Regions from separate parts of the Cellulosimicrobium sp. EB106-03-01-XG111 genome, predicted to be linked through region 1. Evidence: predicted binding sites of a transcription regulator. Region 1 holds the regulator's gene; the other holds the start of a gene.

The links. Region 1 encodes HrcA, which represses chaperone genes, less so after heat shock. Its sites were predicted from a motif close to TTNGCACTCGNNNNNNNCGAGTGCNAA; they were not measured.
Region 2: groL (chaperonin GroEL) is a predicted target of HrcA. The motif match lies at 1,639-1,665, and genes of this name have one in related genera.

Annotation. Positions count from the first base shown of each region.
Region 1 covers NZ_JBYTEQ010000002.1:185,210-194,583, forward strand. Annotated here, with positions in the region: gene AC3WT4_RS02880 (16S rRNA (uracil(1498)-N(3))-methyltransferase) at 1-761, opposite strand, end outside; gene dnaJ (molecular chaperone DnaJ) at 773-1,897, opposite strand; gene hrcA (heat-inducible transcriptional repressor HrcA) at 2,004-3,020, opposite strand; gene AC3WT4_RS02895 (MFS transporter) at 3,100-4,563, opposite strand; gene AC3WT4_RS02900 (DUF3097 domain-containing protein) at 4,719-5,582, shown strand; gene AC3WT4_RS02905 (DUF2189 domain-containing protein) at 5,644-6,759, opposite strand; gene hemW (radical SAM family heme chaperone HemW) at 6,953-8,245, opposite strand; gene lepA (translation elongation factor 4) at 8,242-9,374, opposite strand, start outside.
Region 2 covers NZ_JBYTEQ010000023.1:24,534-33,907, reverse strand. Annotated here, with positions in the region: gene groL (chaperonin GroEL) at 1-1,443, opposite strand, end outside; gene AC3WT4_RS16930 (glycoside hydrolase family 15 protein) at 1,733-3,193, shown strand; gene AC3WT4_RS16925 (phytoene desaturase family protein) at 3,234-4,739, opposite strand; gene AC3WT4_RS16920 (cold-shock protein) at 4,759-4,962, opposite strand; gene AC3WT4_RS16915 (LytR C-terminal domain-containing protein) at 5,155-5,802, opposite strand; gene AC3WT4_RS16910 (DUF3263 domain-containing protein) at 5,882-6,202, opposite strand; gene AC3WT4_RS16905 (uracil-DNA glycosylase) at 6,433-7,092, shown strand; gene AC3WT4_RS16900 (SGNH/GDSL hydrolase family protein) at 7,227-8,105, shown strand; tRNA gene AC3WT4_RS16895 (tRNA-Thr) at 8,236-8,311, opposite strand; gene AC3WT4_RS16890 (DsbA family protein) at 8,429-9,280, opposite strand; gene AC3WT4_RS16885 (hypothetical protein) at 9,369-9,374, opposite strand, start outside.

The DNA of each region.
Region 1 (9,374 bases):
CGCTCGGCGAGCAGCGCCACGGCCACCGGCCCGGCGGTCGACGTGCGCAGCACGTGGGGCCCGAGCCGCGCCGCGACCGCGCCGGCCTGCGTGAGGTCGGCGAGCTCGCGGTCGGAGATCCCGCCCTCCGGGCCGACGACGACCAGCACCTCGGGCGCGGGCGCGCCGTCCGTGGCCGGACCGGCGGGCAGGACGACGTCGGCGAGCGGCGTCGTCGCCTCCTCGTGCAGGACGATCGCGCGACCGCCCGCCGCGACGACGTCGACGACCCGCGCCGCGAGGCCGCGCGAGTCGAGCGCGACCTCGACGCGGGGCAGGCGCGCGCGCCGGGCCTGCTTGGTCGCCGTGCGGACCGTCGCGAGCCACCGCGCGCGGGACTTCGCCGCGCGTTCGCCGCGCCACACGACGACGGAGCGTTCCGCCTGCCACGGCACGACCACGTCGACGCCGATCTCGGTCGCCGCCTCGATCGCCATCTCGTCGCGGTCGCCCTTGGCGAGCGCCTGGACGAGCGTCACGACGACGTCCGGCGCCGGCTCGCGGTCCACCTCCTGCACGAGGAGCGTGACGCGGCCCGACTCGGCGTGCTCGACGACGCACCGCAGCCGGAGCCCGTCGCCGTCGACGACGTCCACGCGCTCGCCCGCGCCGCGGCGCTGCACGACGCCCGCGTGCCGGCCCTCCGCGCCGTCGAGCACGTACCGGTCGCCGGGCGCGACGCCGTCGGTCCCCGTCTCGGCGAGGAACACCGGAGCACTCATGCGCGCCCCGCTCAGCGGCCGGACAGCTTGTCGCGCAGGCGCGAGAACACGCCCGGGTGCGCGGCGGCGAGCCGGGGCTCGGGGCGCTCCTCGCCGCGCAGCGCGGCGAGCGAGCGCAGGAGCTGCTCCTGCTCGGGGTCGAGGGCCGTCGGCACCTGGACCTCGATGTGGACGTTGAGGTCGCCGCGCCCGCTGCCGTGCAGGTGTCCGACGCCGAGGTTCTTCAGGGTGACGATCTGGTTCGGCTGCGTGCCGGGGCGCAGGTCGATCTCCTGGAGCCCGTCGAGCGTCTCCAGCTCCAGCACGGTGCCGAGGGCGGCCGCCGTCATCGGCACCTGGAGCGTGCAGTGCAGGTCGTCGCCGCGGCGCACGAACGTGTCGTGGTTGCGCTCGCGGATCTCGACGTACAGGTCGCCCGCGGGGCCGCCGGCCGGGCCGACCTCGCCCTGCGCGGTGAGCTTGATGCGCGTGCCCGTGTCGACGCCCGCCGGGACGTTGACCGTGATGCTGCGGCGGCTGCGCACGCGGCCCTCTCCCGAGCACTCCGCGCACGGCTCGGGGATGACCGTGCCGAAGCCCTGGCACGCGGCGCACGGCGCGCTCGTCATGACCTGGCCGAGGAACGAGCGCGCGACGCGCTGGACCGTGCCGCGGCCGTGGCACACCTCGCACGTGCGCGGCGAGGTACCCGGGCGGCAGCAGGTGCCGCCGCACGTGCCGCACACGACCGCCGTGTCGACCTGGAGCTCGCGCTGCGCGCCGAACGTCGCCTCGGAGAGGTCGATGTCGAGCCGCACGAGCGCGTCCTGGCCGCGGCGGGCGCGCGGGATCGGGCCCTGCTGCGCCTGGGCGCCGCCGAAGAACGTCTCGAAGATGTCCTGGAAGCCGAACCCGCCGCCCATGGGGCCGCCGCCTCCGCCACCGGGGGCGCTGGGGTCGACGCCGAGGTCGTACTGCTGGCGCTTCTCCGGGTTGGACAGCACCTCGTACGCGCGCGCGACGTCCTTGAAGCGGTCGCCCGCCTCCTCGCCCGCGACGTCCGGGTGCAGCTCGCGCGCGAGCTTGCGGTACGCCTTCTTGATCTGGTCCTGGCTGGCGTCACGGGCCACGCCGAGGATCTCGTAGTAGTCGCTCACACGTCACTCTCTGCTGGTGCGGGTCGTGAGGCCGGCTCGGAGCCGGTCGGGAGGGGTCGGGGGTGGTCGTCGAGCGGGCCCGCCGCGGGCGGGGAGACCGCGGGGCTCACGTGCCGAGCACCCGTGACAGGTAGCGCGCGACCGCGCGCACCGCCGCGATGGTGCCGGGGTAGTCCATGCGGGTGGGCCCGATCGAGCCGACGAGCGCGACCGTGTCACCGTCGTTACCGTAACCGGTCGTCACGACGGAGGTCTCCGCGAGGCCCTCGAGCTGGGTCTCGCGACCGATCCGGACGCTCACGCCCGACTCGGCGGCCATCTCGGTGAGCAGGCCGAGCAGGACGACCTGCTCCTCGAGCGCCTCGAGCACGGGGCGCAGCGCGTGCTCGAACCGCATGCCCGCGCGCGCGAGGTTCGCCGTGCCGGCCAGGACGAGGCGCTCCTCGCTCTCCTCCGCGAGCGTCTGGGCGACGAGGTCGCCCACCGCGCGGACGAGCGGGGCGTCGTCGGGGTGGAAGCTCTCGGTCACGGCGGCGAGACCGGTCGCGAGGTCCGTGAGGCGCTTGCCCGCGGCCGCGGCGTTGAGCCGTGCGCGCACCTCGACGAGGGTCCCCTCGTCCGGCAGGCTCGCTACCTCGAGCGTGCGCTGCTCGACGCGGCCCGTGTCCGTGATGATGACGACCAGGAGGCGCGACTCGCCGACGGGCACGAGCTCGAGGTGGCGCAGGCCCGACCGACTGAGCGACGGGTACTGCACGACGGCGACCTGGCCCGTGAGCTGCGCGAGCAGGCGCCCGGCGCGCGCGATGACGTCGTCGAGGTCCACGCCCTCGGACAGGAAGGTCTCGATGGCGCGCTTCTCCGGTGCGGACAACGGCTTGACGCCCGAGAGGCGGTCCACGAAGAGCCGGTAGCCCTTGTCCGTCGGGATGCGGCCCGCGGACGTGTGCGGCTGCGCGATGTACCCCGCGTCCTCGAGGGCCGCCATGTCGTTGCGGATCGTGGCGGGCGAGACGCCGAGGCTGTGGCGCTCGGTGAGCACGCGCGACCCCACGGGCTCGCGCGTCAGGACGTAGTCCTCGACGATGGCCCGCAGCACCTCGAGCCGGCGCTCCTCGCTCACGTCCACCTCCCGCGTGCCGCACCGTCGCCGCCCGGGCGGGCGTGCGGGCGTCGGCACTCTCGACCTCCGAGTGCCAATCCTACGCGTCCGCGCGGCCCGTCCGGCGGTCCTCCGCTCGTCGCGAACGCAGGTCGAGGAGTCCGACCGCGAGCGCGACCGCGACGAGGCCGATCGTCACCAGGAGCGCGCGCCCGGTCGCGTCCGCCGCCGAGTCGCCGCCCGCGAGCCCGCCGTAGTACACGGACAGGACGACGGAGATCCCGACGGCCGACCCGATGCGCTGGCCGAGCTGCAGCATGCTGCCCGCCACCCCGGCCCGGCTCACCGGCACCTCGGACAGCGTGAGCGTCTGGTTCGGCGCGATGACCGTCCCGCTGCCCGCACCGGCGACCAGCAGCGCGACCGCGAGCGCCGGGCCCACGGCGCCCGGGTCGTTCCCGAGCGTGCGCACGACGACCTCCGCGGCGACCACCCCGACGAGCACGAGCACCACGCCGACGACGACGAGCTCGCGGCCCCAGCGCGCGACCCAGCGGCCCGAGAACCACGCCGACACGCCCGACGCGACCGCGAACGGCGTGCCGACGAGCCCCGCCTGGAGCGGCGTGTACCCGAGCTCGTCCTGGAGGTAGAGCGTCACGACGAGGAAGATGCCCGTGAACCCCGCGAAGTACGCGAGGCCGAGCAGCGCGCCGTTGCGGAAGGACCCGAGCCCCACGACCTGCGGGTCGAGCACCGCCTCGCCCGTGCGGCGCTGGTAGCGCCGCTCCCACGCGACGGCAGCCACGAGAGCGCCGACGGCCGGCACGAGCCACCACCAGCGGGACGCGTCGTCGCCGCGGCCCGTCGTCGTGACGAACGGCATCATCACGCCGAGGGTCGCGGCGCCGAGCAGGCCGAGCCCGATGAGGTCGAGCCGGCGCGGCCCGCGCGCCGCGCCCGAGCCGGTGCGCGGCGGCCCCGGCACGAGGCGCCACGCGAACGGCAGGAGCACGGCGACGACGGGGATGTTGACGAGGAACACCCAGCGCCAGCCCGTCTCGGGGCCGGCGGCCGCGATGATGAGGCCGCCCAGCAGGGGCCCGAGCGCGGTCGAGACACCGATCGTCGCGCCGAACATGCCGAACGCGCGCCCGCGCTCGTACCCGCGGAACTCCTGCTGGATCAGGCCGACGACCTGCGGATTGAGCACCCCGGCGCTCACGCCCTGGAGCAGGCGCGCGACGCCCAGCCACGTGTCGGTGGGCGCGAGCCCGCACGCGAGGCTCATGAGCGCGAAGCCCACGAGCCCGGCGATGAACAGCGCGCGCCGAGCGCCGGCGTCGCCCAGGCGCCCGGCGGGCACCAGGGCGAGCCCGAAGGCGAGCGTGTAGCCCGCGACGACGAGCTGCAGCTCCGTGGGACCCGCGTCGAGCGACGACTCGATCGACGGCAGGGCGACGTTGACGATCGACACGTCGAGCGTCGTGATGAAGCCCACCGCGAGGCAGACCGGCAGCACGCGCCAGCGGTTCGGGTCCGGCTCCGCGCGCTCCTGGCTCATCGGTCCGTGGTACCACCCCGCCCCGGGGGCGCGCGCGCCGGGAGCCGTCGCGCGAGGTCGGCCCGACGGTTCGAGGTCGGCCCGCGGGAGGCCGATCCGGCGACGCACGGGGCGATCTCGGCGGCGCACGGCGGACGCTGGCCTAGTGTGACGCCGTGTCCTTCGACCGCTACGGCTCCGACGTCCTCGGCGGCACGCCCGCCCCCACCCACCACCGCGCGCGGCCCGCGTCGCGCCCGCAGCCCGCGGAGCGCGGCCTCGTCGTCGAGGAGGTGCAGACCGGGTGGGTCGGCGCCGTCGTGCGGGTCGAGAAGTCGGGCGGGATGCACGTCGTGGTGCTCGAGGACCGCGCGGGCCGGACCCGCACGTTCCCGCTCGGGCCCGGGTTCTGGGTCGACGGCGCGCCCGTCGAGCTCACCCCGCCCGTCACCTCCCGCGCCCCCGCCGCACCGACGCGCACCGCGTCGGGCTCGCGGGCCGTCGTCGGGCAGCGGGCGCGCGTCGCGCGCGGGAGCCGCATCTGGGTCGAGGGCAAGCACGACGCCGAGCTCGTCGAGAAGGTGTGGGGGGACGACCTGCGCGTGGAGGGGGTCGTCGTCGAGCCGTTGCACGGCGTCGACGACCTCGCGGCCGCGCTCGCCGACTTCGGCCCGACGCCGCAGCGGCGCGTGGGCGTGCTCGTGGACCACCTCGTGCCCGGCAGCAAGGAGCGGCGCATCGCCGACGAGGCGCTGCGGCGCTCGCCCGCGGGCACGGTGCTCGTGCTCGGGCACCCGTACGTCGACGTCTGGCAGGCGGTGAAGCCGGCCCGGATCGGCCTCGAGCGGTGGCCCGTGATCGAGCGCGGCACCGAGTGGAAGCGCGGGATCCTGCGCGAGCTCGGCTGGCCCGCGGAGACCCCGGAGGACGTCGGCCGCGCGTGGCAGCGCATCCTCGGCACGGTGCGCACGTACGCCGACCTGGAGCCGTCGCTGCTCGGGCGCGTCGAGGAGCTCATCGACTTCGTCACCGCGCCCTGACCGGTCGCTCGGCGCCCGGGGCGCGCCGCTCCCGGGGCGCGGCGAGGGCTGCGGCCGGGGGTCAGGCGGCCGGCACGCCGCCCGTGAGACGGCGGTAGGCGTAGCCGACGGCGACGTAGCTCAGCGGGATCGTCACGAAGAGCCCGAGGCCGCACGGGATCGCGCCGAGGATGTTGATCCCGACGAGAGCGAGCAGGAGCAGGAACACCTGCCCGAAGTTCTTCGCGACGAGCGAGAAGCTCGTGCGGATCGCCGTGATCGCGTCGACGCCCTGGTCGAGCGCGACGTAGTACACGAACGCCGAGAACAGCAGCATCGCGAGGCCGGGCAGGACGCACAGGAAGAACCCGATCCCGGACAGGATGCCGACGATGAGCGCGGCGAGCAGCACGTTGAGCACGTTGCCGATGCGGAAGAACGCGGCGACGTCGGGCCGACGCCCGTCCACCTCGTCGAGCGCGCCGCGCGTGAAGAACGCGGTGATGAGGTAGCCGATGGCGGTGCCGACGATCGCGAGCAGCGCGCTCGTGAAGGTGAGCCCGCCGAGGGCGGCGAAGTTCGTGTCGGAGTAGTCGAACTGGTCCTGGAGCTGGTCGAACCCGCCCGTGATCCAGCTCCACGCGACGTTGACCGCGAGGAAGATCAGCGCGACGAGGATCCACGGCCCCAGGTTCGACGTGACCCGGCGCCACCCGTAGGAGATCGCGTCGCCGACGCCGAACGCCGGTCCCGTGTAGCCGGGCTGGCCGCCGTACCCTCCGGCGGCGCCCGGGTACGACCCGGGCGGCGGCGGGTATCCCCCGGCAGGGGGCGGGTATCCGCCGGCGGGCGGCGGGTATCCGCCCGACGGGGACGCGCCCGGCGGGGGCGCGGCCTGTCCTCCGGTCGCGCCGCCCGGCGCACCGGACGGGGCGCCGTAGGCACCCGGTGCCCCGTACGCGGGCGGGCCCGACGGGGCGGCCGGGTCGCGCGGGGCGGCCGGGTCGTGCGGCGCTCCACCGCCCGGGCCGTACGGCGAGGCGGGTGGCACGTCGTCCCCGGACGCAGCGGCGTCGGGCCGGTCGGGGCCGGGGCCCGACGGCGGCGTGGCGTCCGGCTGCGGGCCGCCCGATCCGTCGGCGGGGGTGTGCTCGTCGTCGCGGGGCGGCTCGCCGCCCGGGTTCGTGGGGTCGGTCATCGTGCACCTCGTTCCTCGTCGTCACGTGCTGCGGGCCGCACGCTCCGTCGACGTGCTGGGTCCACCTTGGCGGTTCGTGGCCAGGACCGCGCGGCGAGAGCCGCGAGCACGGCACGACGCCGGGTCCGCCGCCGCCGTCGCGCACCGGTGGTCGCCGAGCGCGTGCCGGGTCGAGGCGGCCCCGGCACCGACGTCACTCGTCCGTGATCGTCCGGACCACCGTGTCCGCGAGCAACCGCCCCCGCAGGGTGAGCACGGCGCGGCCGGCGACCGCCGCGCGGCCGTCGAGGAGCCCGGTCGCGACGAGCCCGGCGACCGCACGCCGGCCGGACGGGGAGAGGACCGCGAGGTCGAGACCCTCGCGCAGCCGCACGCCGAGCATCGCCTGCTCGAGCCGGCCCTCCGTCCGCGTGAGGAGCTCCCGTCCCGCCGCGGGGCTCGTGCCCGCCTCGAGCAGCGCCGCGTACCGGCGCGGGTGCTTGACGTTCCACCAGCGCACCCCGACCCGGGCGTCCTCGGGCGACGTCACCGCGGACCCGGCACCGGTCGCCGCGACGTAGGAGTGCGCACCGGGACCGATCCCCCACCAGTCGTCGCCGCGCCAGTAGGCGAGGTTGTGGCGGCAGCGGTCGGCGTCGGTGCGCGCCCAGTTGCTCACCTCGTACCAGGTGAGGCCCGCCGCCGTGAGCAGCTCGTCGGCGAGCTCGTACTTCGTGGCCTGGTCGTCCTCGCTCGGGAGCGCGACCTCGCCGCGCCGCACCTGGGCGGCCATCTTCGTCCCCGCCTCCACGACGAGCGCGTACGCGGCCACGTGGTCGACGCCGGTCGCGAGCGCGGCCTCGAGGCTGGCCCGCCAGTCGTCGAGGCTCTCCCCCGGCGTGCCGTAGATGAGGTCGAGCGAGACCTGGAGGCCGGCGTCGCGCGCCCAGCGCACGACGTCCGGGATGCGGCGCGGGTCGTGCGTGCGCTCGAGCGTCGCGAGCACGTGCGGGACGGCGGACTGCATGCCGAACGACACGCGCGTGAACCCGGCCGCAGCGAGCTCGGCGAGCGACTCGGGCGTCACGGAGTCGGGGTTCGCCTCCGTCGTCACCTCGTTGTCCGGGGCGAGCCCCCACGCGTCGCGCACGCCGTCGAGCAGGCGGACGAGGTCGCCCGCAGGCAGAAGCGTGGGCGTGCCGCCGCCGACGAAGACGGTCGAGACAGGGCGCGGCGGCAGCCCGGCGTCGTGCAGCACGCGCGCGGCGAGGTCGATCTCGCGCAGCGCCGTGCTCGCGTACGACGCCTGGCTCGCACCCCCGCCGAGCTCGGACGCCGTGTAGGTGTTGAAGTCGCAGTACCCGCACCGCACCGAGCAGAACGGGACGTGCAGGTAGACCCCGAACCCGCGGGCCGCGGGCTCCGTGCCGCCCGTGCCTCCCCCGACCCAGGAGGGCAGCGAGCCGTCGGGCGGGACCGGCTCGCCCTCGGGCAGCGCCGGGCTCACTTCTTCGACTTGTCCTTGGCGTCCTTGCCGCCCGCGGCGTCGGAGGAGAGCGCGGCGATGAAGGCGTCCTTCGGAACCTCGACGGACCCGATGTTCTTCATGCGCTTCTTGCCCTCCTTCTGCTTCTCGAGCAGCTTGCGCTTGCGGCTGATGTCGCCGCCGTAGCACTTCGCGAGGACGTCCTTGCGCATCGCGCGCACCGTCTCGCGCGCGATGACGCGCGCGCCGACGGCCGCCTGGATCGGCACCTCGAACTGCTGGCGCGGGATGATCTCCTTGAGCTTCGCCGTCATCATGACGCCGTAGTCGTACGCCTTGTCCTTGTGCACGATCGCGCTGAACGCGTCCACCTGCTCGCCCTGGAGCAGGATGTCGACCTTCACGAGGTCGGCCACCTGGTCGCCCGAGGGCTCGTAGTCGAGCGACGCGTACCCGCGCGTGCGGGACTTCAGCTGGTCGAAGAAGTCGAACACGATCTCGGCGAGCGGGAGCGTGAAGCGCAGCTCGACGCGGTCCTCGGACAGGTAGTCCATGCCGAGCATCTGGCCGCGACGGTCGTTGCACAGGCCCATCACGGTGCCCACGAACTCGCTCGGCGCGAGGATCGTCGCCCGCACGACCGGCTCGCTGACCTGCTTGATCTTGCCGCCCGGGAACTCCGACGGGTTCGTCACGTTGACGAGCGTCCCGTCCTCGAGCGTCACGTCGTAGACGACGTTCGGCGCGGTCGAGATGAGGTCGAGGTCGAACTCGCGTTCGAGCCGCTCGCGCACGATCTCCAGGTGCAGCAGGCCGAGGAAGCCGACGCGGAAGCCGAAGCCGAGCGCGACCGACGTCTCCGGCTCGTAGTTGAGCGCGGCGTCGTTGAGCTTGAGCTTGTCGAGCGCGTCGCGCAGGACCGGGTAGTCGGTCCCGTCGATCGGGTACAGGCCCGAGAAGACCATGGGCTTCGGGTCCGAGTAGCCGCCGAGCGCGTCGGCGGCGGGCTTCGCCGCGTTCGTCACCGTGTCGCCGACCTTCGACTGGCGCACGTCCTTCACGCCCGTGATGAGGTAGCCGACCTCGCCGACGCCGAGGCCCTTCGTGACGATGGGCTCCGGCGAGATGACGCCGATCTCGAGCAGCTCGT
Region 2 (9,374 bases), on a different contig from region 1:
GCCGGTCGCGGCGTTGAGGCCCTGGCCGGACGGGAGGTTGCGCACCTTCTCCGCCACGACGCCACCCTCGAGGCCCGCGTTGATCGCGATCTGCTTGAGCGGGGCGTCGATCGCGGCGCGCACGATCTGCGCACCGGTCGCCTCGTCACCCTCGAGCTCGAGCTTCTCGAACGCCACGGCACCGGCCTGGATGAGCGCGACGCCACCACCGGCGACGATGCCCTCCTCGACGGCAGCCTTCGCGTTGCGGACGGCGTCCTCGATGCGGTGCTTGCGCTCCTTGAGCTCGACCTCCGTCGCGGCACCCGCCTTGATGACGGCCACGCCGCCGGCGAGCTTGGCGAGGCGCTCCTGGAGCTTCTCGCGGTCGTAGTCGGAGTCCGACTTCTCGATCTCGCCACGGATCTGGTTGACGCGACCCTGGATCAGGTCGGCGTCGCCCGCGCCCTCGACGATCGTGGTCTCGTCCTTCGTGACGACGACCTTGCGCGCCTGGCCGAGCAGGTCCAGCGTCGCGTTCTCGAGCTTGAGGCCCACCGTCTCGGTGATGACCTGGCCGCCGGTGAGGATCGCGATGTCCTGGAGCATGGCCTTGCGGCGGTCGCCGAAGCCCGGGGCCTTGACGGCGACGGACTTGAACGTGCCACGGATCTTGTTGAGCACCAGGGTCGCGAGCGCCTCGCCCTCGACGTCCTCGGCGATGATGAGGAGCGAGCGGCCGGCCTTCATGACCTGGTCGAGGACCGGGAGCAGGTCCTTCACGTTCGAGATCTTGGACTCGACGATGAGGACGTACGGGTCCTCGAGCACGGCCTCCTGGCGCTCGGGGTCCGTCTCGAAGTAGCGCGCGAGGAAGCCCTTGTCGAAGCGCATGCCCTCGGTGAGCTCGAGCTCGAGGCCGAACGTGTTCGACTCCTCGACCGTGATGACGCCCTCCTTGCCCACCTTGTCGAGGGCCTCGGCGATGAGCTCGCCGATCGCGGGGTCGCCGGCGGAGATGGCGGCCGTGGCGGCGATCTCCTCCTTGGTCTCGATGTCCTTCGCGGCGTTGAGCAGCTGCTCGGTCACCGCGTCGACGGCCTTCTCGATGCCGCGCTTGACGGCGATCGGGTTGGCGCCGGCCGCGACGACGCGCAGGCCCTCGCGCACGAGCGCCTGGGCGAGCACGGTCGCGGTGGTCGTGCCGTCACCCGCGACGTCGTCGGTCTTCTTGGCGACCTCCTTGACGAGCTCCGCACCGATCTTCTCGTACGGGTCCTCGAGCTCGATCTCCTTGGCGATGGAGACGCCGTCGTTCGTGATGGTCGGCGCGCCCCACTTCTTGTCGAGCACGACGTTGCGGCCCTTGGGGCCGAGGGTGACCTTGACGGTGTCGGCGAGGACGTTGAGCCCTCGCTCCATGCTCCGACGAGCCTCCTCGTCGAAGGCGATGATCTTGGCCATGGGGAATGATCCTCCGCTGGTGGCGTATGGCGGTCGGCCGGCGCCCGCGACGGACGACCCACGACGGCGGCGTTCATGTCACGCCGCCAGGGCGGGCCTCACCTGTCGACCTGGTGGGTTGCGCCGCACCCGCGTGAGCGGCTGCCTGCGCTGGTCACTTCTGTCACTCTCGTGACGAGAGTGCTAACGCCATTATTGGCACTCGCACGGTGCGAGTGCAAGACAGCGGTACGCCGCGCCGCCACGTATCGCGAGCGGCGAAACCGCGCACCCCGCGACGCGCCCTAGGATGCGCGGTGTGATCCGCGCAACACCGTCGTGGCGCCCCCTCGCAGCCCTGGCCGGCTTCGTGCTGGTCCCTGCCCTCGGCCTGACCGCCGCGACCGCGGTCGCCGCGCCCTCGGGCGAGCACATCGACCTCTACCAGGACGGCGTCGCGGTGACGACCGGGCCCGACGGCGGCGCCGCGGTGCTGCGTCTCGCACCCGGCGTGGGCGCGACCTATCTCGAGGGCAGCCGCGTGCTCGACCCGACGTCGCTCGACCCCGTCGCGCTCGCCGCGGGTGTCGACCCCGCGGACGGCGAGGCGGACCGGCTCGCCCAGGTCGCCGGGGCCCCGCTCGACGCGACGGCGCTCCTCGACCCCGCTCTCGCCCAGGAGACCGCCACCGCGTCGCGGGCGTGGCTCGCGTCCGGCGTCGTGCCGGGCGCGGGCGGGCCGTTCGCCGCGCTCGGCGAGGCGGCCCTCCTCGACCTGCGGGCCCTCACGCTCGACGACGGCGCCGCCCTCGCCGCGCCGTCACCCAAGTGGCGCTACGTCTGGCCGCGCGACGCCTCGTTCACCGCGGCGGCGTTCGCCCGCACCGGCCACGTCGACGATGCGCGCGACGTCCTCGGCTTCCTCGCGCGGGTCCAGGAGGACGACGGCTCGTTCCACGCGCGCTACCTCCCCGACGGCTCGGGGGTTCCCGACGACCGCGGCCTCCAGTCCGACGGCGTCGGCTGGGTCCTGTGGGCCGCGGACGTCGTCCTGGAGGAGACGCCCGCCGGGGACCGCCCCGAGGTGGCCGCCGAGCTGCGGCCGCTCGTCGACGCCGCGACGAGCCACGCGCTCGAGCTCGTCGACGGCGAGGACCCGCTGCCGCCGCCGTCGAGCGACTACTGGGAGGTCGAGCCCACGTCCCTCACGCTCGGCACCGCCGGTCCGCTGCTCGCCGGTCTGGAGGCCGCGGCGGACGTGTACGCGACCGCGGGCGAGGCGCGGCGCGCGCACGAGGCGACGCTGGCCGCCGCCCGCCTGCGCATGGCGGTCGAGCGCTCGTTCGGGCCCCAGGGCTACCCGCGCCACGTCACCGGGGGCGCGCGCGACGCCTCGACCGCGTTCGTGCTGCCCCCGTTCCAGCCGGAGCCGCTCGCCGGGGCGGACGAGGCCTGGCGCGCGTCCGTGACCGAGATGCTGCGCCCGGCGGGCGGGCTCGCGCCGGGCGCCGGCTGGCGCGAGGACGGCATCTCGTGGACGCCGCAGACGACGCTGTACGCGCTGGCCGCGGCGTCGTCGTCCGACCCCGAGGACCGCGCCGACGCCGAGGAGTGGCTCCGCTGGGTCGACGACCACCGCACCGCGTCCGGCGCGATCCCGGAGAAGGTCCTGGCCGACGGCTCGCCCGCCGCGGTCGCGCCGCTGTCGTGGAGCTCCGCGCTCGTCGTGCTCGCGCTCGTGGAGCTCGACGCCCACGGCACCGCGGGCTGACGACCGCCGAGGCCTCGCACGGTGCGACGAGGCGCGCGCCCTACCGCGTGCCGACGCCGGTCGCCGTGACCGGTCCCAGCTCCGGAGCCTCCCGGACGTCGAACTCGCGTCGCAGCACCCGCCGCGCGGCGTACCAACCGCCGAGGCCGTGCACCCCCGGACCGGGCGGCGTCGACGCCGAGCAGAGGTAGACGCCCTCCAGCCCGACGGCGTAGGGGTCGAACCGGGGCGTGGGCCGCGCGACCATCTGCCACATGCTCACGGCGCCGCCCGCGATGTCGCCGCCCACGTAGCTCTCGTCGTGCGCCGCCATCTCGGCCGCGGGGACGCAGCGCGACGCCACGACGACGTCCCGGAACCCCGGCGCGAACCGCTCGACCTGCGCGACGACGTCCTCCGTCACGTCGCGCGTCGACCCCGCGGGCACGTGCGCGTAGGTCCACAGCGGGTGCAGCCCGCCCGCCCCGCGCCCGGGGTCGACGACGGTCGGGTCGCTCACGAGCACCACGGGCCGGGCCGCGTGGCGGCCCGCCGCGACGTCGGCCTCGCTGCGCGCCATCTCGGCGCGCGTCCCGCCGAGGTGCACGGTTCCTGCGCGCCCCACCTCGGGGTCGGCCCAGGGCACCGGCCCGGAGAGCACGAGGTCGACCTTCGCGGCCGCGTCGCCGTGCCGGAACCGGCGCAGCGCGCCCTCCGCGCGCGGCGGGAGCCGGTCCGCGAACACGTCGGCGACGACGCGCGGCGCCGTGTCGAACACGTAGGCTCGGGCCCGCGGCAGGTCCGCGAGCGAGCCGACCCGGTGGCCCATGACCACGTCGCCCCCGTGGGCGCGCAGGTCGTCCTCGAGCGCGGCGACGATCGCGCCGGAGCCGCCGCGCGGCAGCGGCCAGCCGCCCGGCGCGTGGCCGAGCGAGGCCAGCAGCACCGCCGTCCCGGCCGCAGCGAGGGACGGGAGGCGGGAGATCGCGTGCGCCGCGACGCCCGTGAGGAGCGCGCCGGCCTCGTCGGTGCGGAAGCGCCGCGCCCACGCGGGGCTCCCCTGCTCCAGCACCGCCGCGCCGAACCGGGCCGTCACACCGGCGCCGCCCGGCGTCAGCACACGCCCCGGCACCGACCGCTTGTCGCCGAGGGCGACCGCGACGACGTCGCGCCACCCCTCGGAGAGCGGGCCGAGCAGGGCGCGCCAGGCGGCGCCGTCGACCCCGAGCCGCTCGACCGTGCGCTCGAGGTCGTGATACGCCACGCCCGCGCGACCCCCGTCGAGGGGGTGGGCGTACGAGACCTCGGGCGCGAGCAGCTCCACGCCGCGCGCGCCGAGGTCGAACGCCTCGAAGAACGGCGAGGCCCACGCCATCGGGTGCACCGCCGAGCAGACGTCGTGCACGACGCCGTCGGCCAGGCCGAGGTCGAGCGTGCGGGCCCCGCCGCCCGACGTCGGCTGCGCCTCCAGCACGCGCACGGAGAGACCGGCGCGTGCGAGGGTCACGGCGGCGGCCAGGCCGTTGGGGCCCGAACCGACGACGACGGCGTCGAGGTCCTCCGTCACGCGACCCTCGGAGCCGGGCTCAGAGCGGCCGCACCTGCTCGGCCTGCGGGCCCTTGCTGCCCTGGCCGAGCTCGAACTCGACCTCCTGGCCCTCGTCGAGCGTGCGGTAGCCGTCCGTCTGGATCGCGCTGAAGTGCACGAAGAGGTCCTGTCCACCCGCTGCGGGCGTGATGAACCCGTAGCCCTTCTCGGCGTTGAACCACTTCACGGTCCCCTGAGCCATGTACGTCTCCTCGTGCATCGTCGCCCGCGAGGCGACCGCCGCCCCGTGGTAGCCCGAGCCTAGCCCGCAGGCGGCGTGCACGGAAGGTGGAACGGCACCTGGCAACAGCTCGGGTTCCAGGGCCGAACGAGCAGGTCACGCGGGTGGTGCACTCGGGTCGTGAAAGCTCCGCCGGACCGGGCGGACGAACCGTCAGCCGACCGGGGCGAGCTCCGACTTGACGATGACGACGACGTCGCCGGAGCGCAGCGTCTGCTGGCTCACCTGCTCCGCGGGGATGCCGAGGATCGCCGCAACCGCGGCTGCGCTGTCAGCGCGGTCCCCCGCGTACCAGACCGACGTCGCCGAGACGGCGTCGGGATCGCCCTCGTAGTCGGCCGCCTCGACGTTCGTGAAACCTTGGTCCGCCAGCGCGTCGCGCCCCTTGCCTGCCTCGCCGCCGATGCCGCTCGCGTTCAGGACACGCACGCTCGCCGACGGGTCGGCCGCCGCCATGAGCGTCGCGAGGTCCGGGGTCTCGGGCGTCTCCTCGGTCGCGGGCGGTTCCTCCGCGGCCGGGGGCTCCTCGGTCGCCGGAGGCTCCTCCGCCGCGGGCGGCTCCTCGGCCTCCCCGGCCGGGGGCTCCGTGGACTGCGCCTGCGGCGGGTCGTCCGTGGCACCGTTGTCGGACAGCAGCGCGACGCCCCCGTACGCGAGGCCGGCGAAGACGACGGCGACCAGCAGGAACGGCCACGTCTTGCTCCACCCGCTGCGCGGCGTGCGGTGCACCCCCACGGGCGCACCCTGCGGCGCGGGCGCGTCGAACTCGTCGGGCGCGTAGGGGTAGCGGCTCTTCGTCACGGCGACAGGGTAGCCCGGTCGGGGCTCTCGGCTAAACGCCCTGTTCGCCCGGACTTCACGCGCGGCCCGTCGTCCCGCGTCAGAGACCCTCGAGCCGGCGCGCCGTGCGCGCCCGCTGCCGGGTGGACCGCATCCGCCGCAGGCGCTTGACGAGCATGGGGTCGTGCGCGAGCGCGGCCGGGGAGTCGATGAGCGCGTTGAGCACCTGGTAGTAGCGCGTCGCGGACATGTCGAACAGCTCGCGCACCGCCTGCTCCTTGGCGCCCGAGTACTTCCACCACTGCCGCTCGAACGCCAGGATCTCCTGGTCGCGCTCGCTCAGGCCCGACGCCGGCGCCTCCGAGGTGGTCGGGTCGCCGACCGCGTCGGGTCCGTCGAGCACGTACGCCGCCTCGCTCATCGTTCCCTCCCTGCACTCGCTCGTCACCGGACCTGCGCACTCCCGTGCGCGCGGCCGCCTCTCAGCCTACGCACGAACCACACCCGTGTCATTCGTCCTCGCCGCACGCTGCGGGCGTGCCGAGGACGCCGGTTAGGCTCGGGCCCGTGGAGAGCGCACCCGCCCAGCCCGTCGCCGTCGACCCGGTCGCGACCGCCTCGACAGCCGACCCCCGCCCGGCCCTCGCGAGCATCATGGCGCCCGACTGGGCCGAGGCCCTCGCGCCCGTCGAGCCGCAGCTGCACGCCCTCGGCGACTTCCTGCGCGCCGAGGTGGCGGCCGGACGGGAGTACCTCCCCGCGCCGTCGGCCATCCTCAACGCGTTCTCGCGCCCCCTGTCCGAGGTGCGGGTGCTCGTCGTCGGGCAGGACCCGTACCCCACGCCCGGGCACCCGATGGGGCTGTCGTTCTCCGTGCAGCCGCACGTGCGCCCCGTGCCCCGCTCGCTCCAGAACATCTTCGCCGAGCTCGCGGACGACGTCGGCGCCCCGACGCCCGCGAACGGCGACCTGTCCGCGTGGAGCGACCAGGGCGTCATGCTCGTCAACAGGGTGCTCACCGTCCGGCCGGGCGAGCCCGGGTCGCACCGCGGCCAGGGCTGGGAGGCCGTCACCGAGGCGGCGATCCGCGCGCTCGTCGCGCGCGACGCCCCGCTCGTCGCGATCCTCTGGGGTCGCGACGCCGCGACCTTGCGCCCGATGCTCGGCGACACCCCCGTCGTCGCGAGCGCCCACCCGAGCCCGCTCTCCGCGCGCCGCGGGTTCTTCGGGTCGCGCCCGTTCTCGCGCGTCAACGAGCTCCTCGTCGCCCAGGGCGCCGACCCCGTCGACTGGACCCTCCCCACCACCTGACCCCCGCCCGCCCCCTCCCCCCGCCTCCGCCGAGCAGGCGGTCCTGGCTCGTCCGCGCCGCGTGACGCGCCAGGACCACCTGCTCGACCCGCCAGGAACGCCGGGTCGACGGCGCGCCGCCCCGCAGGAGCACAATGGGGCGGGTGACGACGCAGAACCCGACGACCACTCCCCTGGCCGGCGACACCGCCGACGCACGCCGACCCGACGACCCCGCTCCCCGCTGGTCGAGCTACGTCGCGATCGGCGACTCGTTCACCGAGGGCCTGTGGGACCCGTACCCCGGCGAGGAGGACCACCAGCGGGGGTGGGCCGACCTCCTCGCCCAGCACCTCGCGACCCGGCGCGTCGCCGCCGGCGAAGAGCCGCTGCGGTACGCGAACCTCGCGATCCGGGGGCGCAAGCTGCGCTCGATCCTCACCGAGCAGGTGCCGGCTGCGCTGGAGCTCCGGCCGGACCTGGTGAGCGTCATCGGCGGCGGCAACGACATCCTGCGGCCGAACGCCGACGTCGACCGCCTCGCGCGCGACCTCGAGCACGCGGTCTCGCGACTGCGCGGCGCGGGGATCGACGTGCTCATGGCGACGGGCTTCGACGCGTCGCAGTCGCCGCTCGTCGGCCTGACGCGGCCGCGCGTCGGCGTGTACAACGCCCACATCTGGTCGATCGCGCGCCGCCAGGGCGCGTACGTGCTGGACCTGTGGGGCATGCGCGCGCTGCACGACTGGCGCGTGTGGTCGGACGACCGCATCCACCTGACCCCCGCGGGGCACGCCCGGGTCGCGCAGGCGGCGCTCGTCGCGCTCGGACAGGCGCCCGACGACGCCGCGTGGGACGACCCGCTGGCTCCCCTCCCGCCCGCGCCGGCCCTGGACCGCGCGCGGCAGAACGCGCAGTGGGTGCGCACGCACGTCGTGCCGTGGGCGCAGCGGCGGCTGCGCGGGACGTCGTCGGGCGACGGGCGGCTCCCCAAGGCGCCCGAGCTGCTGCCCGTCCCGCTCGCCGACCGCTGAGCGCGGACGACTTCGGCAGCGCCTGCCGAGATCGGCGCGCGCGACCACCGATCCGGGCAGCGACTGCCGACCTCGCGCAGCGCGCCGGCACGACGACGCCCCCGGCTCCGTGGAGCCGGGGGCGTCGTGGTGGAGCCGCCTGTCGGATTCGAACCGACGACCGTTCGCTTACAAGGCGAGTGCTCTACCGGCTGAGCTAAGGCGGCGTTCCCGGGGCTGCCGGGCGAGCGAACAGACTACCTGCTCGCCCGGCGCGCCCCGGTCGGCGGCCCGCGCCGGTCAGGGCACGGGCGGCGCGGGTCAGGACTCGGACCCCGTGCCGGTCAGCCCTGGGCGGCGGTGACGGCCTGCGGGAGCGCGTTCGGGTCGCTCCAGTTGCCGTCCCACCGCTCACCGTTGATCGTGATCGTCGGCGTGCCGAACCCGCGCTCGCCGTGCAGCGACGTGTCCTGGTTCACGAGGCTCGACGCCGTCGCGACCCAGTCGCCGAACGTCTCGACGGCGGTCCCGTCCTCGATGCCGGCGGCGACGTCGGCCGGCACGCCCGCCTGCTCGGCGATGTCGGCGATCTGCGCGTCGGTCAGGGTCCCGCTGCCCTCCTGGGGCTGGTTCTGGAACATCGCGGTGTTGAAGTCGTTCATCGACTCGGGCGCACGGTCGGCGACCCAGGCCGCCGCGGCGGCGGAGCGGGTCGAGAACTGCTGCGACTGCGCGACGCGGTCGAGGATCGAGATCGGGTGCAGCACGACGGTCACGTCACCGGACTCGCGGAGCTGGTCGAGCGCCGCGCCGTTCGTCTCCTCGAACTGCCCGCAGATGGGGCACATGTAGTCGAGGTAGACCCCGACCTCGACGGCGCCCTCGTTCTGCGTCCCGGCGGCGCCGTCCGCGCCGATCGGGATGCCGCCGTCCTCGGCGTCGCTCGTGGCCGGGCTCGTGACGTCGGCGAGGTTGCCCGCCGCGACCGCGTCGATCGTCTTGTTCCGGTCGTTCATGGCCGGGATCCACACGGCGAGGAACACGCCGACGAGGACGAGGACGCCCGCGACGAGCGCTCCGATCGTGATGAGGCGGTTGCGCTTGTCGCGCTTGGCCTGCGCCTCGCGCAGCGCGAGCGCCTCCGCGCGCGCGGCCTCGCGGCGCTGGGCCTTGGTCTGGGTTTCGTTGCTGGGCATGGTCGTCCTCCGAGGGAGTGCCGAGAGCTGGGGATGTGTCAGGGTGCGCGCCGACGGGGTCGCGCGGGCCGTGCGTCCGACGGCGTCGTCAGAC